3 regions of the Pseudomonas citronellolis genome follow, and region 1 is predicted to be linked to each of the others. Evidence: predicted binding sites of a transcription regulator. Region 1 holds the regulator's gene; each other region holds the start of a gene.

The links. Region 1 encodes sigma-54, which starts transcription at its own class of promoters, with help from an activator protein. Its sites were predicted from a motif close to ANTGGCATNNANNTTGCTNT; they were not measured.
Region 2: the regulator sigma-54 is predicted to act here: its motif matches at 7,505-7,524, upstream of glnA (glutamate--ammonia ligase).
Region 3: the regulator sigma-54 is predicted to act here: its motif matches at 8,159-8,178, upstream of flgB (flagellar basal body rod protein FlgB).

Annotation. Positions count from the first base shown of each region.
Region 1 covers NZ_CP014158.1:1,255,091-1,264,828, forward strand. The annotation lists gene PcP3B5_RS05700 (tetratricopeptide repeat protein) at 1-186, shown strand, start outside; gene PcP3B5_RS05705 (superoxide dismutase) at 195-821, shown strand; gene PcP3B5_RS05710 (ZIP family metal transporter) at 844-1,743, shown strand; gene PcP3B5_RS05715 (HPr family phosphocarrier protein) at 1,769-2,041, opposite strand; gene rapZ (RNase adapter RapZ) at 2,073-2,930, opposite strand; gene ptsN (PTS IIA-like nitrogen regulatory protein PtsN) at 2,932-3,396, opposite strand; gene hpf (ribosome hibernation-promoting factor, HPF/YfiA family) at 3,409-3,717, opposite strand; gene PcP3B5_RS05735 (RNA polymerase factor sigma-54) at 3,794-5,296, opposite strand; gene lptB (LPS export ABC transporter ATP-binding protein) at 5,510-6,235, opposite strand; gene lptA (lipopolysaccharide transport periplasmic protein LptA) at 6,235-6,771, opposite strand; gene lptC (LPS export ABC transporter periplasmic protein LptC) at 6,758-7,327, opposite strand; gene PcP3B5_RS05755 (KdsC family phosphatase) at 7,336-7,860, opposite strand; gene PcP3B5_RS05760 (KpsF/GutQ family sugar-phosphate isomerase) at 7,861-8,835, opposite strand; gene PcP3B5_RS05765 (ATP-binding cassette domain-containing protein) at 9,079-9,738, shown strand, end outside.
Region 2 covers NZ_CP014158.1:6,542,067-6,551,804, forward strand. The annotation lists gene PcP3B5_RS28515 (two-partner secretion domain-containing protein) at 1-2,941, opposite strand, end outside; gene PcP3B5_RS28520 (DUF746 domain-containing protein) at 3,132-3,779, shown strand; gene typA (translational GTPase TypA) at 3,833-5,653, opposite strand; gene thiI (tRNA uracil 4-sulfurtransferase ThiI) at 5,784-7,289, opposite strand; gene glnA (glutamate--ammonia ligase) at 7,622-9,031, shown strand; gene PcP3B5_RS28540 (mechanosensitive ion channel domain-containing protein) at 9,596-9,738, shown strand, end outside.
Region 3 covers NZ_CP014158.1:1,720,309-1,730,046, forward strand. The annotation lists gene PcP3B5_RS07830 (glutamine synthetase family protein) at 254-1,492, shown strand; gene PcP3B5_RS07835 (MFS transporter) at 1,686-3,017, shown strand; gene PcP3B5_RS07840 (flagellar brake protein) at 3,036-3,785, opposite strand; gene PcP3B5_RS07845 (flagella synthesis protein FlgN) at 3,876-4,343, opposite strand; gene flgM (flagellar biosynthesis anti-sigma factor FlgM) at 4,384-4,701, opposite strand; gene flgA (flagellar basal body P-ring formation chaperone FlgA) at 4,835-5,524, opposite strand; gene PcP3B5_RS07860 (chemotaxis protein CheV) at 5,663-6,595, shown strand; gene cheR (protein-glutamate O-methyltransferase CheR) at 6,706-7,512, shown strand; gene flgB (flagellar basal body rod protein FlgB) at 8,218-8,625, shown strand; gene flgC (flagellar basal body rod protein FlgC) at 8,631-9,071, shown strand; gene flgD (flagellar hook assembly protein FlgD) at 9,088-9,738, shown strand, end outside.

The DNA.
Region 1 (9,738 bases):
CCGCGGCAGAGCCGCGACATGCGCGAGGCCGCGCTGCGCCACAGCCGGCGCAGCTACCTCGAACTGCTCAATTTCATCGGCGAGCACGGCAACTACCCGCGCACCCGCGAGCTGCTGCACCAGCAGGGCGAAGTGGAGCTGCGCCCCGGCCTCTTCGCCACCCCGCAATCCATGCGCTACCACTAGGAGCGACCATGCCCCACAGTCTTCCCGCCTTGCCCTACGCCTACGATGCCCTGGAGCCGCACATCGATGCGCGGACCATGGAGATCCACCACAGCAAGCACCACCAGACCTACGTCAACAACCTGAACGCCGCGCTGGAGGGCACGCCTTTCGCCGAACTGCCGGTGGAAGAACTGCTGCAGCAGCTCAACCGCCTGCCGGAGAAGTTGCTCGGCGCGGTGATCAACAACGGCGGCGGCCATGCCAACCACTCGCTGTTCTGGCAGGTGATGTCGCCGACCGGCGGCGGCGAGCCCGACGGCGCCCTGGCCCGCGCCATCGAGACCGAACTGGGCGGCTACGCGGCCTTCCGCGAGGCCTTCACCAAGGCCGCGCTGACCCGCTTCGGCAGCGGCTGGGCCTGGCTCTGCGTCGACAGCCAGGGCCGCCTGAAGGTGGAAAGCAGCGCCAACCAGGACAGCCCGCTGATGCAGGACCTGATCCCCATCCTCGGCCTGGATGTCTGGGAGCACGCCTACTACCTGCAGTACCAGAACCGCCGGCCGGAATACATCGCGGCCTTCTACGAGGTCGTCGACTGGCCGGAAGTGGCGCGCCGCTACCGCCTGGCCCTGGAGCAGCGGGGGCTCGCCTGATGCCCGCCGCGGAAGTGACGCCATGCGCCCGCTAGAGGCAAGCGCGCGGCAGGGCGGCGCGCGCAGCCTGCGCTGGCTGCTCGGCCTGGGGATAGTGCTGCTGGGCAGCGGCCTGCTGTTCAACCACCTGTTGCTGCTGGCGCGCCTGCAATTGCCGGCGCCGCTGTACCAGGCGCTGAGCGGCGGCCTGATCTGCGCCCTGGGCACGGCCCTGGGCGCGGTTCCTGTGCTGCTGATCCGCAGCATGCCGGCGCGGGTCGCCGATACCCTGCTGGGCTTCGGCGCCGGGGTGATGCTGGCGGCGACGGCCTTTTCCCTGCTGCTGCCGGCCCTGGAGGCGGTCGAGGCGGGCGGACGCTCGCCGCTGTACGCCGCGTTGCTGGTCAGCTTCGGCATGGCCCTGGGGGTACTGGGGCTGATGCTGGCCGGGCGGATGCTGGACGATGCCCAGCACGACCTGGACGACGCGCCGATCCCCGCCATTCCCGCCCGCATCCTGCTGTTCGTCGCGGCCATCGTCCTGCACAACATTCCCGAGGGCATGGCCGTGGGCGTTGCCGCCGGCGGCGAGGTCCAGGGCGCTGGCGGCCTGGCGCTGGGCATCGCCCTGCAGGACGTGCCCGAAGGCTTGGCCATCGCCCTGGTGCTGGCCGGCGCGGGGATGTCGCGGGTGCGGGCGATGCTGGCCGGCGCGGCTTCCGGGCTGGTCGAGCCGCTGTTCGCGGTGCTCTGCGCCTGGCTGGTGGGGGTGTCGCGGATGCTGCTGCCCTGGGGCCTGGCCCTGGCGGCGGGGGCGATGCTCTACGTGGTGGTGCGGGAGATCATTCCCGAATCGCAGCGGCGCGGCTATGCCGGGGAGGCGACCCTGGGCCTGATCGTCGGCTTCTGCCTGATGATGGTGCTGGATACGTCGCTGGGCTAGCGCCCGGCGCGGTGCGGACGGGCGGTCACTCGCCTTCGTCGAAGTAGTTGTTGATCAGGTCGACGAGAGCCTGCAGGGCCTCGTCGGCCTGCTCGCCCTCGGCGTTCAGGTGCAGGTTGGTGCCCTTGCCCGCGGCCAGCATCATCACCGCCATGATGCTCTTGCCGTCCACCGTGCTCTCCGGGCTGCGACCGACGCGGACCTGGCACGGGAAGCGGCCGGCCACGCCGACGAATTTGGCCGCCGCGCGGGCGTGCAGGCCGAGCTTGTTGATGATGGTGATCTCGAGGGCGGGCATCGCGAGGGGGCTGTCCTTTCGTTATCTGCTGCTAGCTCAGGTCGCGGTGGCGAATCTGCACGTTCTTCAGGGTGGCTTTCAGGGCATTGCCGATGCGCTCGGCGAGGTAGACCGAGCGATGATGGCCGCCCGTGCAGCCGATGGCAATGGTGACGTAGGCGCGGTTGCTGGCGGCGAAGCGCGGCAGCCATTTGTTCAGGTAGCCCAGGGTGTCCTGGTACATCTCTTCCACGTCGGGCTGCTCGGCGAGATATTCCTGCACGCCCTTGTCCAGGCCCGACTGCTCGCGCAGCTCGGGTTTCCAGTAGGGGTTGGGCAGGCAGCGCACGTCGAACACCAGGTCGGCGTCCACTGGCATGCCGCGCTTGAAGCCGAACGACTCGACGAGGAAGGCGGTGCCCGGCTCGGGTTTGTTCAGCAGGCGCAGCTTGATGACGTCGCGCAACTGGTAGAGGTTGAGGTTGGTGGTGTTCAGCTTGAGGTCGGCGAGGTCGGCGATCGGGCTGAGCAGTTGCTCCTCGTCGGCGATGGCCTCGGCGAGGGAGCGGGTGTCGGTGGTCAGCGGGTGGCGCCGGCGCGTCTCGGAGAAGCGCTTGAGCAGCGTCTCGTCGTCGGCGTCCAGGTACAGCACGTCGCACTGGATGTGCTTGTCGCGGGCTTCCTGGAGCAGCTCGGGGAAGCGCTTGAGCTGGCTGGGCAGGTTGCGCGCGTCGATCGACACGGCCACCTGCGGGTGCATCAGCTCGGTGTGCAGCAACGCGCGCTGGGCCAGGTCCGGCAGCAGGCTGGCCGGCAGGTTGTCGATGCAGTAGAAGCCGTTGTCCTCGAGGACGTTGAGGGCAGTGCTCTTGCCGGAGCCGGAACGGCCGCTGACGATGATCAGGCGCATGCTAGTGGCCGTTCTGCACTTCCACGACTATCTGGTACAGCGCCTCGCCATCGCTCGCGCGGCGCAGGCGTTCGCGCACCTCGGCGCGGTCGAGCATCGAGGCGATCTGGCGCAGCAGCTCCAGGTGCTCCTCGGTGGCGGCTTCGGGTACCAGCAGGACGAACACCAGGTCGACCGGGGCGCCGTCGAGGGCGTCGAAGTCCACCGGCGCATCGAGGTGAAGAATGGCGCTGATCGGCGCCTTGCAGCCGGTCAGGCGGCAGTGGGGAATGGCGATGCCATTGCCGAAGCCGGTGGAGCCTAGGCGTTCGCGGGCCACCAGGCTTTCGAAGATGTCTTGCGCGTCGAGGCCGGGAAGGTCTTTCACGACCAGGTTGGCGATCTGTTCGAGTACGCGCTTCTTGCTGCCGCCCGGCACGTTCACCAGGGAACGGCCGGGGGACAGGATCTGCTCAAGTCGGATCATAGGGGAGGGGGGTTAGCGGACTCCAACGCCCTGTTGGCGTTCGAGGTACTTTTCCTTGTGTTTGATCAGTTGTCGATCGAGTTTGTCGGTCAGCAGGTCGATGGCGGCGTACATGTCTTCGTGTTCTGCGCAGGCCACGACTTCGCCACCGGAAATGTGCAGCGTGGCTTCGATACGCTGTTTCAGCTTTTCGACCTCCATGATGACCTGAACATTGGTGATCTTGTCGAAGTGGCGCTCCAGTCGGCCGAGTTTCTCGACCACGTAGTCGCGCAGGGCGTCGGTCACATCCAGTTGATGGCCACTGATGTTGACTTGCATACCGCTTTCTCCTTATTGCCCGTGTATAAGTGGCAGGTTATGGGGCCTGCCGCCGGAACACCTTGGCTTGGGTCAATCAGACCAGTCGCTTGCGCTCGCTCGATGGAGCTATTCCGAGAGATTCCCGGTACTTGGCGACTGTCCGACGTGCCACTTGAATGCCCTGTGCCTCCAGTAAACCAGCGATCTTGCTGTCGCTCAACGGCTTTTTCGGACTTTCTGCCGCGACCAGTTTCTTGATGATCGCGCGGATCGCCGTGGACGAGCATTCGCCGCCCTCGGAAGTGCTCACATGGCTGGAGAAGAAGTACTTCAGCTCGAAGATGCCACGCGGCGTGTGCATGAATTTCTGCGTGGTGACCCGCGAGATGGTCGACTCGTGCATGCCCACCGCCTCGGCGATGTCGTGCAGGACCAGCGGCTTCATGGCTTCCTCGCCGTACTCGAGGAAACCGCGCTGGTGCTCGACGATCTGCGTCGCCACCTTCATCAGCGTCTCGTTGCGGCTCTGCAGGCTCTTGATGAACCAGCGGGCTTCCTGCAACTGGTTGCGCATGAAGGTGTTGTCGGCGCTGGAGTCGGCGCGGCGCACCAGGCCGGCATACTGCGAGTTGACACGCAGGCGCGGCACCGCTTCCTGGTTCAGCTCCACCAGCCAGCGCTCGTTGTGCTTGCGCACTATCACGTCCGGCACCACGTACTCGGCCTCGCCGGACTCGATCTGAGAACCCGGGCGCGGGTGCAGCGACTGGATCAGCTCGATGGTTTCGCGCAGCTCGTCTTCCTTGAGCTTCATGCGCCGCATCAGCTGGGTGTAGTCGCGGCTGCCGAGCAGGTCGAGGTGGTCGGCGACCAGGCGCAGGGCCTCGCTCAGCAGGTGGGTGTTGGCGGGCATCTGGCGCAGCTGCAGCAGCAGGCATTCGCGCAGGTTGCGCGCGCCGACGCCGGCCGGCTCCATCTGCTGGATGCGCCGCAGCACCACTTCCACCTCGTCCATCTCGATGCCCAGCTCGGGGTCGAGGGAGGTGAGGATGTCCTCCAGGGATTCTTCCAGGTAGCCGTCGTTGTTGATGCCGTCGATGATGCTCAGGGCCACCAGGCGGTCGCTGTCGGACATGGGGCAGAGGTTCAGCTGCCACAGCAGGTGGCTCTGCAGGCTCTCGCCGGCGGAGGTGCGGGCGGTGAAGTCCCACTCGTCGTCGTCGTTGCTGGGCAGGCTGCTGGCGCTGGTCTGGTAGACGTCTTCCCAGGCGGTATCCACCGGGAGTTCGTTGGGGATGCGCTCGGCCCACTGGTCTTCGTCCAGGCTGTCGGCGCTGGGCGTGGTGGTTTCCTGGAAGCTTTCGCTCTGCGAGTTGACGTTGGTATTGGTGGGGGTTTCCGCGCCCTCGGCGTAGGGGTCGCTACCGTCGAAGTCTTCGCCTTCTTCCTGGCGCTCGAGCATCGGGTTGGATTCCAGCGCCTCCTGAATCTCCTGTTGCAGATCCAGGGTGGAGAGTTGGAGCAGTCGGATGGCCTGTTGCAGCTGCGGAGTCATCGTCAGCTGCTGGCCCATCTTGAGGACGAGCGATGGTTTCATGGCTGGAACTTGGCACCTTGTCCGCGGGCGTGTAGCGCACCCAATCCACGACTACGGGCGCCTGGACCCAAATTCCCGGACGCCGCTAGGAAGCAAATTATATGCCTGAATTCTCAGACTTTGCCTAGGGCGTTTACGCATAAATCTGTTGTCGGTCGGTCGGGCCGACGTGAGGAGGGCGTCCGCCCCGGCGCGCGGCCGGGGCGAGGGGGCTCAGAGGCGGAACTCGTGGCCCAGGTAGACTTCCTTGACCAGTTCGTTGGCCAGGATAGCCGCGGAATCGCCTTCGGCGATCAACTGGCCGTCGTTGACGATGTAGGCCGTCTCGCAGATGTCCAGGGTCTCGCGCACGTTGTGGTCGGTGATGAGCACGCCGATGCCCTTGGCCTTGAGGTGGTGGATGATCTGCTTGATGTCGCCCACCGAGATCGGGTCGACGCCGGCGAAGGGTTCGTCGAGGAGGATGAACTTCGGCGAGCTGGCCAGGGCGCGGGCGATCTCCACGCGGCGGCGCTCGCCGCCGGACAGGCTCATGCCGAGGTTGTCGCGGATGTGGTGGATGTGGAACTCCTCCAGCAGGCCTTCCAGGGCCTCCTTGCGGCCGTTGCGATCGAGGTCGGCGCGGGTCTCGAGGATGGCGCCGATGTTGTCCGCCACCGACAGCTTGCGGAAGATCGAGGCTTCCTGCGGCAGGTAGCCGATGCCGGCGCGGGCGCGGCCGTGCATGGGCAGGTTGGTGACGTCCTGCTCGTCGATGCGGACCACGCCCTGGTCGGCGCGGACCAGGCCGACGATCATGTAGAAGCAGGTGGTCTTGCCGGCGCCGTTGGGGCCGAGCAGGCCGACGATCTGCCCGCTGTCGATGCTCATGCTGACATCGCGGACGACCTGGCGGCCCTTGTAGCTCTTGGCGAGGTGCTGTGCGGTGAGCGTGGCCATTACTGGGCTTGATCCTGCTTCTTCTTGGGCTGGATGACCATGTCGATGCGCGGGCGCGGGGTGGTCACCTGGGTGCCGGTGGCGCGGCCGGCGTTGACGATCTGCCGTTCGGTGTCGTAGACGACCTTCTCGCCTTCGAAGGTGTTGCCTTCCTGGATCACCTTGGCCTGGTCGATCAGGATCACCCGGTTCTGGGTGACGAAGTACTGGATGGTCAGGCCGTAGGCCTTGGTGATTTCCTTGTCCGGCGCCGGCTTCTGCTCGAAATAGGCGGGCTTGCCGACCGAGGTGACCACCTCGATCTCGCCGTCCTTGTTCTGCTTGAGGGTGACGGTGTTGCCGGTCAGCTTCATGCTGCCCTGGGTCACCACCACGTCGCCGCGGTACACGGCGACGCCCTGCTTGTCGTCCAGTTCGGCGCTGTCGGCCTGCACGCGGATCGGCTGCTCGCGATCCGTCGGCAGCGCCCAGCCAGCGCTGCTGCCCAGGGCGGCGACGAGGCCGAGGAAAAGGGGGAAGGTTTTAACGAACCTCATGCTGACCTCTTACGTTGGACAGCAGGGTCATCCGGCTGTCTTTCAGATACGCTTTCATGCCTACCGCCGTGGTCACCCCTTGGGGCTCGGTGATCTTAACGGGTTGACTGGTCTCGGCATAATCCTTGTCCGGGAACACCGTCATGCGCGTGGTGGTGAGCAGCAGGGTGCGGTTCTGCGCGTCGGTGCGCTGGACCCGGACGTTGTCGATCAGTTCGACCTGCTTGCCTTCCGGGCCCACCTCGGCGCGCACGCTCTGCACGTGCCACGGCTGCGGCTCGCCCTCGCGGAAGAAGAACAGGTCCGGCGTGGTGACGTTGGTGACGTCGGTGGCTTTCATGTGCTCCAGGCGATCGGCGGTCATCTCGTAGGCCAGGCTGCCGTCCTCGCGGTACTGCAGGCTGTGGGCATTTGCCGCGTAGAAGTCGATGGCGTCGTTGCTCGGCGCGACCTGGCGCTCGTTGAAGTCCAGGCGCACGTTCCAGTAGTAGCCCAGTGCGACCAGCAGGACCGCGATCAGGGCGAGGAGGAGCTTCTGGCGAAGGGTCTTCGGCATGTCTGGCTCTACAGGTAGGCGCTTTGCGCCGCCTCGAGGTTGCCCTGGGCGCGCAGGATGAGTTCGCAGAATTCACGGGCCGCGCCTTCGCCGCCGCGCGCCTGGGTCACGCCGTGGGCGTGCTGGCGAACGAAGGCGTCGGCGCTGGCCACCGCCATGCCCAGGCCGACCCGGCGGATGACCGGAAGGTCCGGCAGGTCGTCGCCCAGGTAGGCGACCTGTTCATAGCCTAGCCCGAGTTCGGCGAGCAGTTGGTCGAGGACCGCCAGCTTGTCCTCGCGGCCCTGGAACAGGTGCTCGATGCCCAGGTTCTGCGCGCGGCGCTCGACCACGGCGCTCTTGCGGCCGCTGATGATGGCGGTGCGCACGCCCGAGGCGATGAGCATCTTGATGCCGTGGCCGTCGAGGGTGTTGAAGGTCTTGAACTCGCCGCCGTCGGGCAGGAAGTAGAGCTTGCCGTCGGTCAGCACGCCATCCACGTCGAACACCGCCAGGCGCACGCCACTGGCGCGTTGCAGCAGGTCTGCGGTCATTCAGATGACTCCGGCGCGGGTCAGGTCGTGGACGTGCAGGACGCCGACCGGGTGGTCGTCGCCGTCGACCACCACCAGGACGTTGATCTTGTGGTCGTCCATGATCTTCAGGGCTTCGGCGGCGAGCATGTCCGGGCGCACGGTCTTGCCGTGCACGGTCATCACCTGGTCGATGGTGGCCGTGCGCACGTCCACGCCCTTGTCCAGGGTGCGGCGCAGGTCGCCGTCGGTGAACACGCCGGCCAGGCGGCCGTCTTCGCCGAGGACGATGGTCATGCCAAGGCCCTTGCGCGTCATTTCCAGCAGGGCGCCGCTGAGCGAAGTGCCGGGGGAGACCTGCGGCAGTTCTTCACCCACGTGCATGATGTTTTCCACTTTCAGCAACAATCTCCGGCCCAGGGCGCCGCCTGGATGGGAGAAGGCGAAGTCCTCGGCGGTGAAGCCGCGGGCTTCCAGCAGGGCCACGGCGAGGGCGTCGCCGAGCACCAGGGAGACGGTGGTAGAGGAGGTCGGCGCCAGGTTCAGCGAGCAGGCCTCGTGTTCGACGCTGGCGTCCAGGTTCACCGCGGCGGCCTTGGCCAGCGGCGACTCGGGGTTGCCGGTCATGCTCACCAGGGTGATGCCCAGGCGGGCGATCAGCGGCAGCAGGGTGATGATCTCGGCGGTGGAGCCGGAGTTGGACAGCGCCAGGACCACGTCGTCCCTGGTGATCATGCCCATGTCGCCGTGGCTGGCCTCGGCCGGGTGCACGAAGAACGCCGGGGTGCCGGTGCTGGCCAGGGTGGCGGCGATCTTGCGGGCGATGTGCCCGGACTTGCCCATGCCGACCACCACCACGCGGCCGGTGCAGCCGAGCAGCAGTTCGCAGGCCCTGGAGAAATCGGCCCCGATGCGTGGCAGCAGGGCATCCACCGCATCGCGCTCGAGGCCGATGGTGCGTTGTGCCGACTGGATGAAATCGTGATTCTGGCTCATGTTCCGATCGCGTGGGGCGAAGTGAAGGGCGAGATTATAACGGTAAAGCGGTCCGGGCTTCACCCTGCCGATACCGGATCTTGCACAGGGAAAGCTGAATCCGAGCTGAATCGCCGGCGGCGGGCCTTGGGCCGCCGTGCGCGCCAATGCTATAGTTCGCCGCCGTTCGGCCTGTCTTGCGTTACCGTGTTCCGACGGTTCGACGGGGCATTGCAGGGACAGGGCCGTCATGCAAGGAGTTCTATGAGCACCGATGAAAAATACGCTGTCGAGCTGAAGGGGGTCACCTTCAAGCGCGGTACCCGCGCCATCTTCGACAACGTGGATATCCGTATTCCGCGCGGCAAGGTCACCGGCATCATGGGGCCGTCGGGTTGCGGCAAGACCACCTTGCTGCGCCTGATCGCCGCACAGCTGCGCCCGGTCAAGGGCGACGTCCTGGTCAACGGGCAGAACCTGCCGAAGCTGGCCCGCGCCGACCTGTTCGACCTGCGCAAGCAGTTCGGCGTGCTGTTCCAGAGCGGCGCGCTGTTCACCGACCTGGACGTGTTCGAGAACGTCGCCTTCCCGCTGCGGGTGCACACCGACCTGCCCGAGGAGATGATCCGCGACATCGTCCTGATGAAGCTGCAGGCCGTGGGCCTGCGCGGGGCGCTGGAGCTGATGCCGGACGAGCTGTCCGGCGGCATGAAGCGCCGCGTGGCGCTGGCCCGGGCGATCGCCCTGGACCCGCAGATCCTCATGTACGACGAACCCTTCGTCGGCCAGGACCCGATCGCCATGGGCGTGCTGGTGCGGCTGATCCGCCTGCTCAACGATGCTCTGGGCATCACCAGCATCGTGGTCTCCCACGACCTGGCGGAAACCGCCAGCATCGCCGACTACATCTATATCGTCGGCGAC
Region 2 (9,738 bases), 1.7 Mb from region 1:
TGGCGGCGTCGAGGCTCAGCCAGTCGCCGGCTTCGATCAGGCCGCCGTCGTTGTTCAGGGCGCCCAGCAGGCTGAAGTCGATGCCTTTCGCGCCGACCTTGCCGTTGCCGTTGAGGAAGTCGCCGGCGGCGAGGGTCAGCTGGTTGCCGGCGTAGAGACCACCGTCGCGGTTGTCCAGGGCTGCGCTGCCGCTGTCGACCTTGGCCTGGCCGGCAGTGGCGGCGAGATGCCCCTGGCGGTTGCCGATGCCGCCGCTGGCCTGGGCGTCCAGGTCCACGCCCTGGGCCACGCCAGCGTCGTTGCCGAAGTAGCCGGTGACGATCCTGAGCAGGCCCTGGGCGACATTGAGGATGCCGCCGCTGTTGTCGGTGCTCGCGGCGCCCAGGTCGAGCTTGCCGCCATCGCTCTGGATGCGGCCCCGGGCATTGTTCAGCGCACCGCTCAGGGCGAGGCTGGCGTCGCCCTGGCTGGAAACCTGCCCCTGCTGGTTGTCGAGGCCGGCGGCGCGCAGGCTGAGGCTGTCGCCGCTGTGGACGAGGCCGTCGTTGCCGTTGAGCAGGCGGCCGCCGAGCGCCTCGATGCGCAACGCGCCCTGGCTGGCCAGGGTGCCGCGGTCGCGGTTGTCCAGGCCGCCCTGGCCGAGGATCAGCTCGAGGGTGGACTGGCTGGACAGCTGGCCGCCACGGTTGTCCAGACTGGCGGCCTTGAGCAGCAGGCCGGCGCCGCTACTCAGGCGGGCGTTGTTGGCGTTGATGAGCGCGCCGCTCAGCGTCGCCTCCAGGGCCCCCTGGCTGAGCAGTTGGCCACCGCTGTTGTCCAGGCTGCGGCCCTTGAGCAGCAGGCTGCCGGCGCTGATCTGCCCACCCTGGTTGAGCAGCCGGGTGGCGGCGTGGCTGAAGTCGAGCCGGCGCTGGGCGTCGATCAGGCCGGCGTCGCGGTTGTCGAGGGTGTCGGCGATGGCGAGTTCGACGTTGCCCTCGGCGGAGACGATGCCGCCGCGGTTGTCCAGGCTGGCCGCGCTGATCCGCTGGTCCCCCTGGCTGACCAGGGCGCCTTGGCTGGCGTTGTTCAGTGCGCCGGCGAGGCTGACGGCGAGCGCGCCGGCCTTGCTGGAGAGGGTGCCGCCCTGGCTGTTGTCCAGGCTGCCGCCGCCGACGCTCAGCCCCTGCCAGCCGGACAGCAGGCCCAGGCCGGCGTTGAGCAGCCGGTCGGCCTGCAGGTCGAGCCGTCCGGCGCTGATGATGCGGCCGCTGTCGCGGTTGTCCAGCAGCCGGGCGCCGAGGGCGAAGCTCTGCTGGCTGGAGATTTCGCCGCCACGGTTATCCACCGTGCCCAGTTGCTTGAAACTCAGGGTGCCGGCGCTGAGCAGCCCGCCCTGGCTGTTGTCCAGGTCGCCGCCCTGCAGGTCGAGGCCGAGCGCGCCGTTGCCCAGCAGGCGCCCGCCGCGCAGGCTCAGTTGCCGGGTGCGGATGTCGGCATCGGCCTGGGTGGAGATTTCGCCCCGGCTGGCGTCGATGTGCTGCGCCGCCAGCGTGAGGTTGCCGGCGCTGTGGATGAGGCCGTCGGCGCTGTTGTCCAGCTTGCCGGCGAGGTTGGCGTGCAGGGTGCCGCGACTGGTGAGGGTGCCCTGGCCGCTGTTGTCGAGGCTGGCCAGGTCCAGGCGCAGGCTCTGTTCGGCGGCGAACAGGCCGAGGCGGTTGTCCAGGGCGCCGCCGCTGATGTGGATGTGCTGGCCGCCGATCTGGCCGTTGCGGTTGTCGAGCACGGTGGCGCGGGCCTGCAGCTGGCGCGTGGCGATCAGGCTGCCGCTGTTGCGCAGGCTCTGCGCGTCGATCGCCACGTCGCCGCGGGCATTGCGGCTGTTGTCGGCATTGACGCCGGCCTCGATCACGCCGCTGTTGCTGAGCTGGTTCGCCTTCAGTTCGATGGACGAGCCCGCCGCCAGGCTCTGCGCATTGCTCAGCGCCCCGCTGGCCTGCACGCTGGCGCTGCCCCCGGCATAGGCGGAGCCGTTCAGCGCCACGTCCTGGCCCTTCAGGGCGATGTCACCGCTGGCCGAAGCCTGGGCCAGTTGCAGCTTGCCGTTGGCATCGATGCGGATGTCGCCGGCGCTGGCCGCCATGTTGCCGGCCAGTTTCACCCCCACGCCCTGTTCGGTGCCGACCAGGCGGATGGTGTTGGCGTACATGCCGCCCAGGGCGGAGCTGTCGATGGCCAGTTGCGGCTTGGCGCTGCCGTCGTCGGGCTTGGCGGTGGCGGCGAGACTTTCCGCATCCACCGTGTTGCGCCCGGCCACCACGGTGAGCTGCCTGGCGTACAGGTCGGCGTTGAGCTTGGCGCTGCGGGTGATCAGCTCGAACTGGTCGATATTGCTGGCGTTGAGTCCGGCGCCTTCGATGGCGATTTCGCCGCCATCCACGTCGTAGCCCTGCAGGCGTTCGCCGGCCAGGATCGGCTTGCCGGTGGTGAGGGTGGCGCGCGGGGTGTTGATGAAGCCGCAGCCGTTGCAGGTGATGCCGTGGGGATTGGCGACTATGACGTGGGCGCCCTGCCCGGCCACTTCGGTGTAGCCCTTGAGCTGCGAGGGATTGGCCCCGGTGACTTCGTTGAGGATCTTCTGCGCCGCCTGGCCCTTGAGGTTGGGGTTGCCGATGATGATTCCGCCCAGCTGGGTGCTGGCGGTCTTGCCGGTGGCGTTGTTGAGGATCAGGCCCTGCTGGCCGACGTTGTAGTCGCTGAATTTATTGTGCGAGAGACCGCTGCCGTTGGGCGTGGCGATGTTGACGATGGGTACGCCGTTGCCCGCCGCGCCGATCTGCGTGTTGCCACCGGCGGCCGCATCCACCGCCAGTTGCGCGGCGGCTGCGACTATCGGATTGAGGAACAGAAGGCCGGCCAGGGCGCTGGCGATGGCCTGATAGAAGGGGCGACGGATGTCCATATCGGGGGCTCGCGCGGGGTAATCGTTGACCCGGCGGACTCTATTCCCCTACTCGGCGTGAGGCCTTGAGGAGTTCCAGCCTCCTTGCGTAGGCCGTTTCCGAACTATGCCCAGTCACCCACGGAGCACATTCACAAGGCCCCGGCGCCGCAGCTCAAATAGCGCTCCGATGTCACGCAAAGCCCGCCCCATGCCCCGCCGCCAACTCGACCACGCCCTGCCCATCCTCGACCGTGGCCAGGACATCCCCCGGCACGAAGACCCCGCACTGACCGCCTTCCTGCAACGGCACATCGACGAAGTCCTGTCCAAGGACCCAACACCGCCGCCCTGCCATCACTGCGGCAGCCACCAGGTGGTGTTGCGCTACCGGGGCAGGCCGCCGAACGGCATTCCCTATTTCAATTGCCGGCACTGCGGCAAGGGCTTCAACCGGCGTACCGGTACGGCGCTGCAGAGCTTCCTGCGCTGCGACAAGCTGGAGGCGTTCCTGCCCCTGCTGTCGCAACAACGCTCGATCGCCAATGCCAGCGAACGGCTGGGGGTGTCGCACAGGATGCTGTCCCGCTGGGTCAGGGTGTTCCGCCAGTGGCTGCTGAGGCTCGACCCCAGCGGCGAGTGGGAGGCGAAGGTCAAGCTGGGCATGCGGCCCGAACTGCCTGCCCTGGAATGCCCACGCTGCGGTAACCGCGAGCACTTTTTCCGCTTGGGCTTCGTCGACGGCAGGCACCAGGGCAAGCGGATGTTTCAGTGCAAGGCTTGCCGGCGCTGCGTGAGCGAGCCGGACGAGCATTTCAGGATGCGCATCGCAAGCCGGGCAGGCGCCACGGAAAAATGAAAAAGGCCCCGCCGGATCGCTCCGGCGGGGCCTTCTTCATGCTGCGGTCGGGATCAGACCTTGGCGCGTTCGTAGCGCTTGCGGTCGTTCTCGTTCAGCAGTTTCTTGCGCAGGCGGATGGACTTCGGCGTCACTTCCACCAGTTCGTCGTCGGCGATGAATTCCAGCGCCTGCTCCAGGGTGAAGCGGATCGGCGGAACCAGGGCGATGACTTCGTCCTTGCCGGACGCGCGCATGTTGTCGAGCTTCTTGCCCTTGGTGGGGTTGATCACCAGGTCGTTGTCGCGGCTGTTGATGCCGGCCAGCTGGCCTTCGTAGATCTCGTCGCCCGGGCCGAGGAACAGCTTGCCGCGGCTCTGCAGGGTTTCCAGCGAGTAGGTCAGCGCGGTGCCGGTGGCCATGGAGACCAGTACGCCGTTCTGGCGGTTGCTGACTTCGCCGGCCTTGATCGGGCCGTAGTGGCTGAAGGTCGAGGTCAGGATGCCGGTGCCCGAGGTCAGGGTCAGGAAGTTGTTGCGGAAGCCGATCAGACCGCGCGCCGGGATGGTGTATTCCAGGCGCACGCGGCCCTTGCCGTCGGGGATCATGTTGCTCAGATCGCCCTTGCGCAGGCCCATCTGTTCCATCACCGAGCCCTGGTGCTGCTCTTCGATGTCGATGGTGACGTTCTCGTAGGGCTCCTGCTTCTCGCCGGCCTCGTTCTCGATGATCACCACTTCCGGACGGCCCACGGCCATCTCGAAGCCTTCACGGCGCATGGTTTCGATCAGCACCGACAGGTGCAGCTCGCCACGGCCGGAGACCTTGAATTTCTCCGGGCTGTCGCCTTGCTCGACGCGCAGGGCCACGTTGTGCAGCAGTTCCTTCTCCAGGCGCTCCTTGATGTTGCGGCTGGTGACGAACTTGCCTTCCTTGCCGGCGAACGGCGAGTCGTTGACCTGGAAGGTCATGCTCACGGTCGGCTGGTCGACGGTCAGCGGCGGCAGGGCCTCGACGTTCTGCGGGTCGCACAGGGTGTCGGAGATGAACAGTTCTTCCATGCCCGAGACGCAGACGATGTCGCCGGCTTCGGCTTCCGGCACTTCGACGCGCTGCAGGCCGGAGTGGCCCATGATCTTCAGGATGCGGCCGTTGCGCTTGCTGCCGTCGTCGCTGACCGCCACCACCGGGGTGTTGGACTTGACCTTGCCGCGGGTGATGCGGCCGATGCCGATCACGCCGAGGAAGCTGTTGTAGTCCAGCTGCGAGATCTGCATCTGGAACGGGCCGTCGACGTCGACCACCGGGGCCGGGACGTGGTCGATGATCGCCTGGAACAGGGCGTCCATGTTGTCGTCCATCTTCTCGTGGTCCATGCCGGCGATGCCGTTCAGGGCGCTGGCGTAGACGATCGGGAAGTCGAGCTGCTCATCGGTGGCGCCGAGGTTGTCGAACAGGTCGAAGATCTGGTCGATGACCCAGTCCGGACGCGCGCCGGGGCGGTCGATCTTGTTGACCACGACGATCGGGCGCAGGCCGGCCTTGAAGGCCTTCTGGGTCACGAAGCGGGTCTGCGGCATGGGGCCGTCCTGGGCGTCGACCACCAGCAGCACGGAGTCGACCATGCTCATCACGCGCTCCACCTCGCCACCGAAGTCGGCGTGGCCGGGGGTGTCGACGATGTTGATGTTGTAGCCGTTCCACTTGATCGCGGTGTTCTTCGCCAGGATGGTGATGCCGCGTTCCTTTTCCTGGTCGTTGGAGTCCATCACGCGCTCGGATTCCGCTTCTTTGCGGTCGAGGGTGCCGGACAGCTTCAGCAGCTTGTCCACCAGGGTGGTCTTGCCATGGTCGACGTGGGCGATGATGGCGATGTTGCGGAGATTTTCGATCACGGTGTCTGTCTCGGTAAAAAGTAGCTTCAAGCTGCAAGCCACAAGCGGCAAGCAGGTGGAAATATCGTTCAGGTACGGACGTCCGGAGGATGCCTGCGCCAGGTTGCGTTTCGACTGATGCGGCACAGGATCATGCGGGACCGCTCTTCTCTTGCAGCTTGCCGCTTACAGCTTGCAGCTGCCCAACGGGCCTGTAGACCCGCACATTGGTGTGCCCTTCGTTGACCAGGTGATGGGCGTGCAGGCGGCTCATCACGCCCTTGTCGCAATACAGGAGGTACTGGCGGTTGGGGTCCAGTTCCTTGAACTTGCTGTTGATCGCGTAGAACGGCATGGCCAGCACTTCGATGCCTTCCAGCGCCAGGGGTTCATCTTCCTGGGCGTCGGGGTGGCGGATGTCGACCACGATCTGCCCGGGCAGCACCTCGTCGACCATCTCAACCGGCAGGTCCTTGCCCAGCTCGTCGATGACGCGGTCGACGGTCATCTGGGTGGCGCGCTCCAGGGCGCGGTCGAGCACGGCCATGTCGAACTTGGTCTCTTCGTGCTCGACGCGGTAGGGCTTGGCCTGGGTGGTCGGGTTCACCGAGATCACGCCGCAGTACTCGGGCATGTGCTTGGCGAACTCTGCGGTGCCGATCCTGGTCGCGGTGTCGATGATGTCCTGCTTGTGGCTGACGATCAGCGGGCGCAGCACCAGGGTGTCGGTCACCCGGTCGATCACCGAGAGGTTCGGCAGCGTCTGGCTGGACACCTGGGAGATCGACTCGCCGGTGACCAGCGCGTTCAGCTCCAGGCGCTCGGCCACGCGGCTGGCGGCGCGCAGCATCATGCGCTTTAGGGTCACGCCCATGTAGCTGTCGTCGACCTTGGTGAGAATCTCGCCGACCACTTCCTCGAAGGGCACGCTGACGAACAGCACGCGCTGCGAGCGGCCGAACTTCTCCCACAGGTAGTGGGCCACTTCCATCACGCCCAGCTCGTGGGCGCGGCCGCCGAGGTTGAAGAACACGAAGTGGCTGATCAGCCCGCGGCGCATCATCTGGTAGGCCGCCACGGTGGAGTCGAAGCCGCCGGACATCAGCACCAGCACCTGCTCCAGGGCGCCCAGCGGGTAACCGCCCAGGCCCTCGTGCTGGGCGTGGATGACGTACAGGCGGTCGTGGCGGATTTCCACGCGTACCTGCACTTCCGGGTTCTTCAGCGATACCCCGGCCGCGCCGCAGTGCTGGCGCAGGCCGCCGCCGACGTAGCGTTCCACGTCCATGGAGGTGAAGGCGTGCTTGCCGGCGCGCTTGCAGCGCATGGAGAAGATCTTGCCCGGCAACAGGTGGCCGAAGTGCTGCTTGCACTTCTCGAGGATGTCGTCGAAGTCACCCAGCGGGTATTCGTGCACTTCCAGGAAGTGGCCGATGCCCGGCACGCAGGTCAGGCGCTCGATCATCTCGCGCAGGGCCTTGGCGTCGGTCACCCGGGTTTCCACTTCAAGATTGTCCCACTCGCCCTCGACCAGCAGCGCCGGGTCCAGGTCGCGCAGCACGGTGCGGATGTTCTTCGCGAGCTGGCGGATGAAGCGCTTGCGCACCGGCCGGCTCTTGATGGTGATTTCCTGGAAGACCTTGACGATGAGTTTCATGCGAGAAAAGGCACGAGCCCGAAGGGACGAAAAAAAGGGGCGGAATTATACCTGAAATTGCTCAAGACTTGAGCAGTCGAGCGCAGATTCTTTTTGGTGCACCAAAATGGACGCACGCACCATTGTGTAGCACCAAATCGGTGCAACAATTCCGTCATTCGCGCCAGCTACCGTGCGCAAAGCCCTGTAGCGCGGGGCCCTGTCCAAAATCGGGCACTGGCACGCTACTTGCTCTCTTGTGAGGCAGGTTGCCCTGGCGGAGTATTCCGGCCGGCATCACCCGATACTGGGGCACAGAAAGCTCCCAGCTCTAATCCCTCCTGGAGGACAGCATGTCGTACAAGTCGCACCAACTGATCAAAGACCATGACGTGAAGTGGGTAGACCTGCGCTTCACCGATACCAAAGGCAAGCAGCAGCACGTCACCATGCCGGCCCGCGACGCGCTGGACGATGACTTCTTCGAAGCCGGCAAGATGTTCGACGGCTCCTCCATCGCCGGCTGGAAAGGCATCGAAGCCTCCGACATGATCCTGCTGCCGGACGACAGCACCGCCGTGCTGGACCCGTTCACCGAAGAGCCGACCCTGATCCTGGTGTGCGACATCATCGAGCCGAGCACCATGCAAGGCTACGAGCGCGACCCGCGCAACATCGCCAAGCGCGCCGAGGAATACCTGAAGTCCACCGGCATCGGCGACACCGTCTTCGTCGGCCCGGAGCCGGAGTTCTTCATCTTCGACGAAGTGAAGTTCAAGTCCGACATCTCCGGCTCGATGTTCAAGATCTTCTCCGAGCAGGCTTCCTGGAACACCGACGCCGACATCGAGTCGGGCAACAAGGGTCACCGTCCGGGCGTGAAGGGCGGCTACTTCCCGGTACCGCCGGTCGACCACGACCACGAAATCCGTACCGCCATGTGCAACGCCCTGGAAGAAATGGGCCTGGTGGTCGAAGTTCACCACCACGAAGTCGCCACCGCCGGCCAGAACGAAATCGGTGTGAAGTTCAACACCCTGGTGGCCAAGGCCGACGAAGTCCAGACCCTGAAGTACTGCGTGCACAACGTCGCCGACGCCTACGGCAAGACCGTGACCTTCATGCCGAAGCCGCTGTACGGCGACAACGGCTCGGGCATGCACGTGCACATGTCCATCTCCAAGGATGGCAAGAACACCTTCGCTGGCGAAGGCTATGCCGGCCTGTCCGACACCGCCCTGTACTTCATCGGCGGCATCATCAAGCACGGCAAGGCCCTGAACGGCTTCACCAACCCGTCGACCAACTCCTACAAGCGTCTGGTCCCGGGCTTCGAAGCCCCGGTCATGCTGGCCTACTCGGCCCGCAACCGTTCCGCCTCGATCCGTATCCCCTACGTCACCAGCCCGAAAGCCCGCCGCATCGAAGCGCGCTTCCCGGACCCGGCGGCCAACCCCTACCTGTGCTTCGCCGCGCTGCTGATGGCCGGCCTGGACGGCATCCAGAACAAGATCCACCCCGGCGATGCCGCCGACAAGAACCTGTACGACCTGCCGCCGGAAGAGGCGAAGGAAATCCCGCAGGTTTGCGGCAGCCTGAAAGAGGCGCTGGAAGAACTCGACAAGGGCCGCGCGTTCCTGACCAAGGGCGGCGTGTTCACCGACGAGTTCATCGATGCCTACATCGAGCTGAAGTCCGAGGAAGAAATCAAGGTGCGCACCTTCGTGCACCCGCTGGAATACGACCTGTACTACAGCGTCTGATCCACGAATACCTATAAGTAGCGGCAACATTAAGGCCTCCTTCGGGAGGCCTTTTTTATTGGGTGTGTTTTATTGGGCGTGCGCAGGGTTGCTGCTTTTCTTTTCGTAGGAGCGAGCTTGCTCGCGAACGGTGTCCTGTCGTTGGGGGCGGTGTGCATCCTCAAGAGCACCCTCTCCCTAACCCTCTCCCTGAAGGGAGAGGGGACCGTTTGGAGTACTTGGATATTCCTGAGTCAGCCGGCAGCGCCGTTGGTGTCCGACTGAAACCATTCCTCCTCTCGGCGCGGACTAGCCCCCTCTCCCTTCAGGGAGAGGGCTGGGGAGAGGGAGCGGCGTCAAACCGAAACACCCAGCCCACCTGGCCCCCTTCGCGAGCAAGCTCGCTCCTACAGTTCCAGGGAAGCACGGCTTTTCGTAGGATGGCGTTGAGCGAAGCGACCCATCACCACGGCAGCATGGGTATCGCAAGCTCAACCCATCCTACGAAGAGCGCCTCGGCGCAAGGCAGTCGCTCCTACAAAGCGAGCATCTCCCCTCCAATTCGGCTCAGCCCCCGGCATCTGTATGATGTGCCGAGTTTCGCCTGCTCCGGAGTGCCCGTTCGTGACCGATCTTCTTCGCCGCTTCCTGCTGCTGTGCTGCCTCAGCCTGGGCCTGCTCCTCGCCGGGCCGGCGTCCGCCGCGCTGCCCAGCATCCCCGGCGTGAC
Region 3 (9,738 bases), 470 kb from region 1:
CATCCTACGAAGAGCGCCTCGGCGCAGTCGGCACACTACGGTGGCGTACGGAAATTCCCTTCATCCACCTGCTTGAAATATCGAACGACCGGTGCGTATTTTGTACAGGTCGCACAGCTTGTGTGCGGCCGTATTACAAGGATAAGAAGTCATGACTAGCGAAGGACGCAGCCCGCTCGCCGAGCGCCTGGCTGGAGTCGAAGAGATCGAATGCGTCACCCCCGACCTCAACGGGGTGCCGCGCGGCAAGGTGATGACCGGCGAGGGCTTCCTTTCCGGGCGGCGCCTGCAGCTGGCCCGCGGCGTGCTGCTGCAGTGCATCATGGGCGGCTACCCGCCGGCGCGCTTCTACGGCAGCGACGACGGCGACCTGGCCCTGGTCGCCGAGCCCACCCAGGTCCATCGCCTGCCCTGGAGCGACAGCCCGCGCGCCCTGGCCATCTGCGACGCGGTGGAGCTGGACGGCCAGCCCTCCGGCCTGTCCAGCCGCGGCCTGCTCAAGCAGGTGGTGGCGCGCTATGCCGAACATGGCTGGCAACCGGTGGTGGCCACCGAGCTGGAATTCTTCGTCTTCGCCCCCAACCCGGACCCGCAACAGCCGTTCCAGCCGCCGCTGGGCCTGGACGGCCGCCGCGAGATGGGCCATTCGGCGTTCAGCGTGTCGTCCAACAACGGCCTGCGTCCGTTCTTCGAGGACGTCTACCGCTGCATGGCCGCGGTGGGGCTGGAGCGCGACACCTTCATGCACGAGATGGGCACCAGCCAGTTCGAGATCAACTTCCTGCACGGCGACCCGGTGCTGCTGGCCGACCAGACCTTCCTGTTCAAGCACCTGCTCAAGGAAGTGGCGCTCAAGCACGGCCTGCTCGTCGTGTGCATGGCCAAGCCGCTGGCGCACACCCCGGGCAGCTCCATGCACATCCACCAGAGCGTGGTGGACGGCGAGGGCCGCAACATCTTCAGCGACGCCGAGGGCGAGGCCACGCCGGCCTTCCGGCATTTCATCGGCGGCCTGCAGGCCTGCCTGGCCGACTTCACCCTGCTGTTCGCGCCCAACGTCAACTCGTTCCAGCGCCTGTGCCACCCCTACGCCTCGCCGAACAACGCCTGCTGGTCCCACGACAACCGCGCCGCCGGCCTGCGCATCCCGGCCAGCCCGCCGGTGGCGCGGCGGGTGGAGAACCGTCTGGCGGGCGCCGACGCCAACCCCTACCTGGCCATCGCCGCCAGCCTGGCCGCCGGCCTGCACGGCATCGACAACGAGCTGGAGCCCAGCGCAGCCATCCAGGGCGAGTTCGAGGTGCCGGACGAACTGCTGCTGCCCTGCACCATGTACGACGCCTTGCGCCGCCTGAAGCGCAGCGAGCTGGCGCGGCGGATGTTCGGCGCCGAATTCGTCGACGGCTACGTGGCCAGCAAGGAGCTGGAACTGACCAGCTTCTTCGACGAAATCACCCCCTGGGAACGCCGGGTGCTGGCCGCCCAGGCCTGAGGCCGAGCGGAGCCCGCCACGGCGGGTTCCGACCGCCGGCTTTGCCGTGGACGACGCCTTTCTTTGCGTACCCGTCAAAGGGCTCGACGCGCCTTGCGGCAGGCTCTAGGCTGGTAGCGAACGCCCGCCTTCGCGCGGGCGTGCTTCGTGTAGTACGGCGGCGTCCTGCCGCCCGTCTTGGACCGGAGGTCCGATGCGGATTTTCACTGCCTTCCGTGCGCTTTACTTCGCCACCCTCACCCTGCTCACCGGCTCCGGCCTGCTGAGTACCTACCTGGGCCTGCGCCTGGCCGCCGAGAAGGTTGACGGCCTGTGGATCGGCGCCATGATGGCGGCCTATTACCTGGGCCTGGTGCTGGGCGGCAAGATCGGCCACCGGCTGATCGCCCGCGTCGGCCACATCCGCGCCTACGTCGCCTGCGGCGGCCTGGTGGTGGCGGCGGTGCTGGGCATCGGCCTGACCAGCTGGCCGGCGATCTGGCTGCTGCTGCGCACGCTCATCGGCCTGGGCATGATGTGCCAGTACATGGTCATCGAGAGCTGGCTCAACGAGCAGGCCGAGGCGCGCCAGCGCGGCGCGGTGTTCGCCGGCTACATGGTGGCCTCCTACCTGGGCCTGGTGGCCGGCCAGCTGATCCTGGTGGCGCACCCGGGGCTGGGCCCGGACCTGCCGATGATGATCGCGCTGGCCTTCGCCCTGTCGCTGATCCCTGTGTCCATCACCCACAAGGTCCACCCCGCGCCCCTGCACCCGGCTCCGCTGGAGCCGCGCTTCTTCATCCAGCGGGTGCCGCAGTCGCTGACCACGGTGCTGGTCTCCGGGCTGGTGATCGGTTCCTTCTACGGCCTGGCGCCGCTGTACGCCACCGAGCAGGGCCTGAGCGTCGAGCAGATCGGCGTGTTCATGGGCGTGTGCATCTTCGCCGGCTTGCTGGTGCAGTGGCCGCTGGGCTGGCTGTCGGACCGCTACGACCGCGCGCTGCTGATCCGCAGCGCCGGCATCCTGCTGCTGGTGTTCGCCTTGCCGCTGGCGGTGCTGCCGTCGCTGCCGATGGAGGCCATGGTGCCGATGGGCTTCATGGTCTGCCTGGTGCAGTTCACCCTCTACCCGCTGGCGGTGGCCTTCTCCAACGACCATGTCGAGGGCGAGCGGCGGGTATCGCTGACTGCCATGCTGCTGGTCACCTTCGGCGTCGGCGCCTGCGTCGGCCCGCTGGCGACCGGAGCGCTGATGCGTGCCTTCGGCCCGAACATGCTCTATGCCTTCGCCGCGACCTGCGCGCTGATCGTCATCTGGCGCGTGCGCCCGGAGAAGGTCACCGGTCTGCACCGTGTCGACGAGGCGCCGGTGAAGCACGTGCCCATGGCCGACAGCCTGGCCAGCTCGCCGCTGTCGGCGGCGCTCGACCCGCGGGTGGCCGACGAAACGGTGGAAGAACAGATGAAGACCACCCCGGCGCCAGCGCCCGCGGTGCCGGAGGCAGCCGGCGTGCCCGAGGCGGAAGAGGAAAGCCGGCCGGGGTAGGGCGGGGAAGGGCGGGTGCTAGAACAGCTCGTCCTTCTCGAAGCGCCGCGCTTCGCGCTGCAGCTGGTAGACGAAGCGCTCGATGTGGCGCTGCTCCAGGCCGCTCAGGCGGTTGAAGCGCAGGCCGGCGAAGCTGGTGTTGACCTTCTCGTCGAAGTGCACGTGGCGCAGTTCCACTTCCACGGTGATGGCGCCGAACGGCAGGCGGGCGGTGAAGCGCTCGTAGAGCTGGCCGGGTTGCAGGCGCTCATGCACGTCGCCGGCGAAGCGCACCTTGCAGCCGGTGGCGGAGATGTCCAGCAGGTTGCCGCTCAGCGCGGCCTTGAGCTTGTCGCCGGCCAGTTCCACGGCGACCGGCTGGGTCTGCTTGAGAGGCGCGCGGTAGGCGTTGCGGCGCTGGTGGTAGAGCATCTCGGCGGGCATCGGCAGCCAGTAGCAGCGGGCGCCGTCGAGTTCGCTGAACTGCGCGGCCTGCTGGCATTCCCAGGCGATCCGCACGCCTTCGTGGAAGGCTTCGATGCGGAAGTTCTCGCCATTCTGCAGGAAACGCTCGCCGTCATTGGGGATCAGTTCGTCCAGGGCTACCCGGTTGCGTTCGCGGTCCACCGCGACGACGAAGCTCTGGAAGCGCTGGTTGCGCTCGGCGAAGCTGATCACCAGCGGGTCATGGCTATCCATCAGGATTCGCAGGTTGGCCTGGATCTCCACGGCCGCCTTGAGCGTTTTCGGCGGTTGCGGGCCATTTTCCTCGGCGAACGGGCTTGCCACTGTCCTACGATCTCCAGATGTATTTATTGTGGGAATTTTCTTTTGCAAGGCGATGGCATTCTGCCGCATCGCCCTGCCGGACGCCAGGGCTCAGGCCTGGCTGAGAGGACGCTGGCGGCTGCCCTGGGTCGCGCCGCCACGGCGATCGTAGAGGCTGGGGGTGTCCTGGCCGCGGAGGATATCCAGCAGGCGGCCGGTGGCGTGCTGGTTGTTGCGGATGATGCGGCCGTTGCGCAGGTTGGCCTGCTGGCATTGTTCCAGCAGCGCCGCCAGGCGCTCGCTGAGTTCCACGGTGCCCGGCTCCACCTTGCCCTGCGCGGTCAGCGCGGCGAGGCCTGCGCGGTCGCTGCTGACGCCGGCCTGGCGCAGCGTCTCGCTGCGCTGGCGGCCATTGCGCTCCAGCTGCTGGAGCAGCGGCAGCTTGCTGTCGAGCAGGCCCTGCAGGCGCTCCAGGTCACGCGCGTCGAGGGCGTGGAATTCGTCCTCGATCAGCTGCAGAAGAGCCTCGGCGGCGCCGATATCCTCGGTGATCAGATGGAGCAGGCTGGCGTTTGGCATGGCGGCTCGGCGTTCAGGGCGTCCTTGGGGAACCCCGCGCTCAGCGCTGGGATTCGAAGTCGAGCAGTTTGCCGGCGACTTTCTGGCTGTCGACCTGGTAGCTGCCATCGGCGATGGCCTGCTTCAGCCGCGCGACCTTTTCCGAGTCGACGACGGGTTGGTCTTTCAGCTGGTCGCTGGCTTTCTGCAATTGCTGGGCGGTGCTGCTCAGTTGCACGGACTCACCGCTGCCAGTGGCCGACGCGCTGCCGGCGCTTTCGCTGCCGGCGGCTTCGCTGCGGCCGGCCTGGGGCTTGCCGGTGCTGCCGGTGGAGACCGGCGCGCTGGCATTGTTCAGCCGGTTGAAGTCGATGACCATGGTAGTGAACCTCTGCGGGTTTAGGACGCTTGCCTGTAGGTTTCGGCTGACATCCGTAAAACTTTAGGGCGGTTTTTCGTGCGCCTTCGCACAGTTTAGTGAAGGCTGGCGCGCCAGCGCCAGACTTCCGCCGCTAGAGCGTGACCTGCACCGCGCCTGGCTCCACCACCCGGGCCTTGATGATGCGCTGCGAACGCAGATTGCGCACGCGAATCTGCTCGCCGGGCACCCCGTCGGCCATGGCCTCGCCGGGCATCACCACGTTGACCGCGCCGGTTTGCGCGCGGATCACCACCTGGTCGCCCTTGCGCACCGCCGCGGCCTGTTCGAGGAAGACCGGGGCGAGGATCTGGTCGCTGACCGTCGGTCGCTTGAGCTTCTGCCCCACGGCCTGCTGCGGGTCGGTCAGGTAGCCCTGGCTGAGCAGGCCGATGTCGCGCTCCATCAGGCTGATGTCGCCCGGCTCCAGCACGTGGTCGCGCTTGAGCGGCTGGGTGGTCACCACTACCTGGCGGAACAGCTTGACCTGGGCCGGCACGTATACCGACCAGGGCGAGGAGCCTTCGCAGCGCACCAGCACCGAGACGCGCCCCACGGGCTGCGCGGGGCTTTCCAGGGATTGCGTCAGGTCCTTGTCGCAGGCCGCCAGGCGCAGGCGCGGGTCGATGCGCGCCACTTCTATCTCGTAGCGTGCCTCGATGCCGCTGCGTTGCAGATAATCTTCCACCTTGAACTCAAGAAAGCCCTGGGTGGCGCCGATAAGAATCTCGGGCGCGGTGAAGTCGTCGGCCCAGGTCGGACCCGGGGCGAACGCGCCCAGCATGCCGAGCACTCCGCAGAGTGACAGGGCATGGGCTCGGGACCGTCGGAAAAACGTCGTTGGCAGTTTCATGCCACGACTTCAAGCAAGGCTCGTGCCGATTGCCGCCCTGGGCGGCACGGCGGATACGAAGGGGGCGCAATGGCCGGAGTCATGGATTCGGTCAACCAGCGAACGCAGCTGGTTGGGCAGAATCGTCTCGAACTGCTGCTGTTCCGGCTGGATGGCAGCCAGTTGTACGGCATCAACGTGTTCAAGGTGAAGGAGGTACTGCAGTGCCCGCGCCTGACCGTGATGCCCAAGTCCAGTCCGGTGGTGCGCGGGGTGGCGAACATCCGTGGCGGCACCATTCCGATCCTCGACCTGTCGATGGCCACCGGCCGTCGCGGCCTGCGCGAGATCGACAACAGCTTCGTGATCATCACCGAGTACAACACCAAGGTGCAGGGCTTCCTGGTGCATTCGGTGGAACGCATCGTCAACATGAACTGGGAGGAGATCCATCCGCCACCCAAGGGCACCGGCCGCGACCACTACCTGACGGCGGTGACGCGGGTGGACAAGCAACTGGTGGAGATCATCGACGTGGAGAAGATCCTCGCCGAGGTCGCGCCCACCAGCGAGGACATCTCCGAGGGCGTGATCGACGCCGACACCCAGGCCCAGGCGGTGACCAAGCGGGTGCTGGTGGTGGACGACTCCTCGGTGGCGCGCAAGCAACTGATCCGCTGCCTGGAGACCGTGGGCGTGGAAGTGCTCGCGCTCAATGACGGACGCCAGGCGCTGGACTACCTTCAACAGATGCTGGCCGCCGGTGGCAATCCGGGCCAGGAATTGCTGATGGTGATCTCCGACATCGAGATGCCGGAAATGGACGGCTACACCCTGACCGCGGAGATTCGCCACGATCCGCGGCTGCAGGACCTGCACATTCTCCTGCATACTTCGCTGTCCGGGGTGTTCAACCAGGCGATGGTGCGGAAGGTCGGCGCCAACGACTTCCTCGCCAAGTTCCGGCCCGATGATCTGGCGGCGCGTGTCGTCGAGCGCATCAAGGCGGCGGACGCACGCTGAGGAGGGCACTTCGGGGTAGTCTGCAACGGCCGGGGGCGACCCCGGCCGCCTGGCGTCGGGATCGGCGCCCGGCCAACTGGAAAGAGGCGTGATCGGTGACATCGACCAACATGGAATTCGAGCTGTTCCGGGACTTCCTGGAAAAGGCCTGCGGCATCGTCCTGGGTGCCAACAAGCAGTACCTGGTCGCCAGCCGCCTGAACAAGCTGATGGAGCAGCAGGGCATCAGGAGCCTGGGCGAGCTGGTGCAGAAGATCCAGGTCCGCAGCCAGCTGCGCGAGCAGGTGGTGGATGCCATGACCACCAACGAGACCCTCTGGTTTCGCGACACCTACCCCTTCGAGGTGCTGAAGAACCGCATCCTCGCCGAGCTGATCAAGGCCAACCCGGGCCAGCGCCTGCGCATCTGGTCGGCGGCCTGCTCCTCGGGGCAGGAGCCCTATTCGCTGTCGATGACCATCGACGAGTTCGAGAAGACCAACCTCGGCCAGCTCAAGGCCGGCGTGCAGATCGTCGCCACCGACCTCTCCGGTTCCATGCTCAACGCGGCGAAGGCCGGCGAGTACGACAGCCTGGCCATCGGCCGCGGGCTGTCCCAGGAGCGCCTGCAGCGCTACTTCGACACCAAGGGGCCGGGGCGCTGGGCGGTGAAGCCGGCGATCAAGGGCCGCGTCGAGTTCCGCGCGCTGAACCTGCTGGAGAGCTACGCCACCCTCGGCAAGTTCGACCTGATCTTCTGCCGCAACGTGCTCATCTACTTCTCCGCCGAGGTCAAGCGCGACATCCTGCTGCGCATGCACGCGGCGCTCAAGCCCGGCGGCTACCTGTTCCTCGGCGCCTCCGAGGCGCTCAACGGGCTGCCGGAGCATTACCAGATGGTCCAGTGCAACCCGGGGATCATCTACAAGGCCAAGTAGCCGGGCATTATGCCGATCACAGAAGGGCGCCCCTGGGGCGCCCTTCGCCTATCCGCACGAGCCGTTCGCCGTCTTGCCGGCTGTGCCTGGGGGCTTTTCGTAGGATGGATTGAAGGGGCGTTTCGGCGTGTGCGGTGAGTCCAATCGCGGACAAGGTCCTCCTACCGCATGAGCGAGCATGGCTTTCGTAGGATGGTGTTGAGCGAAGCGATACCCATCACCGCAACCGCATGGGTTTCGCCAAGGCTCAACCCATCCTACGAAAAGCGTCTCGGCGCGGCCGGCAAGACAGTTGCTCCTACGCTTCCGGCAAACACCACGCCCCGTAGGATGGGTTGAGCGAAGCGATACCCATCGCCACCACCGCATGGGTTTCGCAGGCTCAACCCATCCTACGGTTCCAGGGAAGCACGGGCGCGTAGGAGCGGACCTTGTCCGCGATTGGACTCACCGCCCACACCGGACGCCCCGGTGGCTCGGGCAGCCCCCTCTCCCGCTTGCGGGAGAGGGCCGGGGTGAGGGTAACCCCTTCGAATGGGCAGAACGCATTGCCGCCGGGCGGTAAGGCCTTGCCGCTTGCCGCGGTTTGCCGCCCTTTGCCGCTCGCGGATCATCGGCAATTCATTGATTAATAAGGACTTAACGTTTTGGCACGCACCTTGCTGAAGTGCTGGCAAGCCCACACCGGCAAACAGGTTCGTGACCATGAGCATCAGCTTCGACTCCGCCCTCGGCATCCACGCACAAGCGCTCAGCTTCCGCTCGCAGCGTGCTGAAGTGCTGGCCAACAACCTGGCCAACGCCGACACCCCCAACTACAAGGCGCGCGACCTGGACTTCGCTTCGGTGCTCGCGGCCCAGGCCGACAAGGCCAAGAGCGGCACCTTCAGCACCGCCGTCACCAACGCCCGGCACATCGAGGCCGACGGCGTGGCCATGGGCGACGACTCGCTGAAATACCGCATCCCGACCAATCCCTCCATCGACCAGAACACCGTCGACGAGCAGGTCGAGCAGGCCAACTACGCGCAGAACGCCGTGCAGTTCCAGGCCAGCTTCACCTTCCTCAACAGCAAGTTCAAAGGCCTGATGGGCGCCCTGCGCGGAGAGTGATAGCCATGTCCCTTGCCAGTGTCTTCAACATCGCCGGTAGCGGCATGAGTGCCCAGACCACCCGTCTGAACACCACCGCCTCGAACATCGCCAACGCCGAGAGCGTGTCCTCGAGCATCGACCAGACCTACCGCGCCCGCCACCCGGTGTTCTCCGCCATGTTCCAGCAGGCGCAGAGCGGCCAGGGCTCGCTGTTCCAGGACACCGACCAGGCCGGCACCGGCGTGCAGGTGCTGGGCGTGGTCGAGGACCAGAGCCCGCTGGTGCCGCGCTACGAGCCGAACCATCCGGCCGCCGACGCCAACGGCTACGTGTACTACCCCAACGTCAACGTGGTGGAGGAGATGGCCGACATGATGTCCGCCAGCCGCTCCTTCCAGAGCAACGCGGAAATGATGAACACCGCCAAGCAGATGATGCAGAAGGTCCTGACCCTGGGTCAGTAAGCGCAGAGGACGCCCCATGAGCATCGACAACACCAGTAGCACTTCGAACTCGATCCTCTCGTCGCTGAACGCCGGGTCGAGTTCCTCGTCTTCCACCTCGGAAACCGGCACCAGTGCGCTGGGCAAGGATTCGTTCCTGCAACTGCTGGTCACCCAACTGAACAACCAGAACCCGCTGGACCCGCAGGACAATACCCAGTTCGTCTCCCAGCTCGCCCAGTTCAGCAGCCTGGAGAGCATGGAGAACCTGGATACCACCCTGGGCAACTTCTATTCCTCGTTCCAGTCGTCCCAGGCGCTGCAGGCCTCGTCCCTGGTCGGCCGCTCGGTGATCGTCAACTCCAGCAAGGTCCAGGTCGACGACCCCAGCGCCGGCGTGCAGGGCTCGCTGGTGATGCCGTCCAACGGCGATGGCGTGACCCTGAAAATCTATGACGACGACGGCGAGCTGGTGCGCACCATCGACATGGGCAGCCAGAAGAGCGGCAACATCGACTTCACCTGGGACGGCAAGGACGACAGCGGCGAGCAGGTGGCCTCCGGCACCTACACCATCAAGGCCACGGCCTCGCTGGACGGCACCAGCACCGCCCTGACCACCTACCTGCCGGCCACGGTCAACAGCGTCACGCTGGGCCAGAGCGGCGGGGAAATGACCCTCAATCTC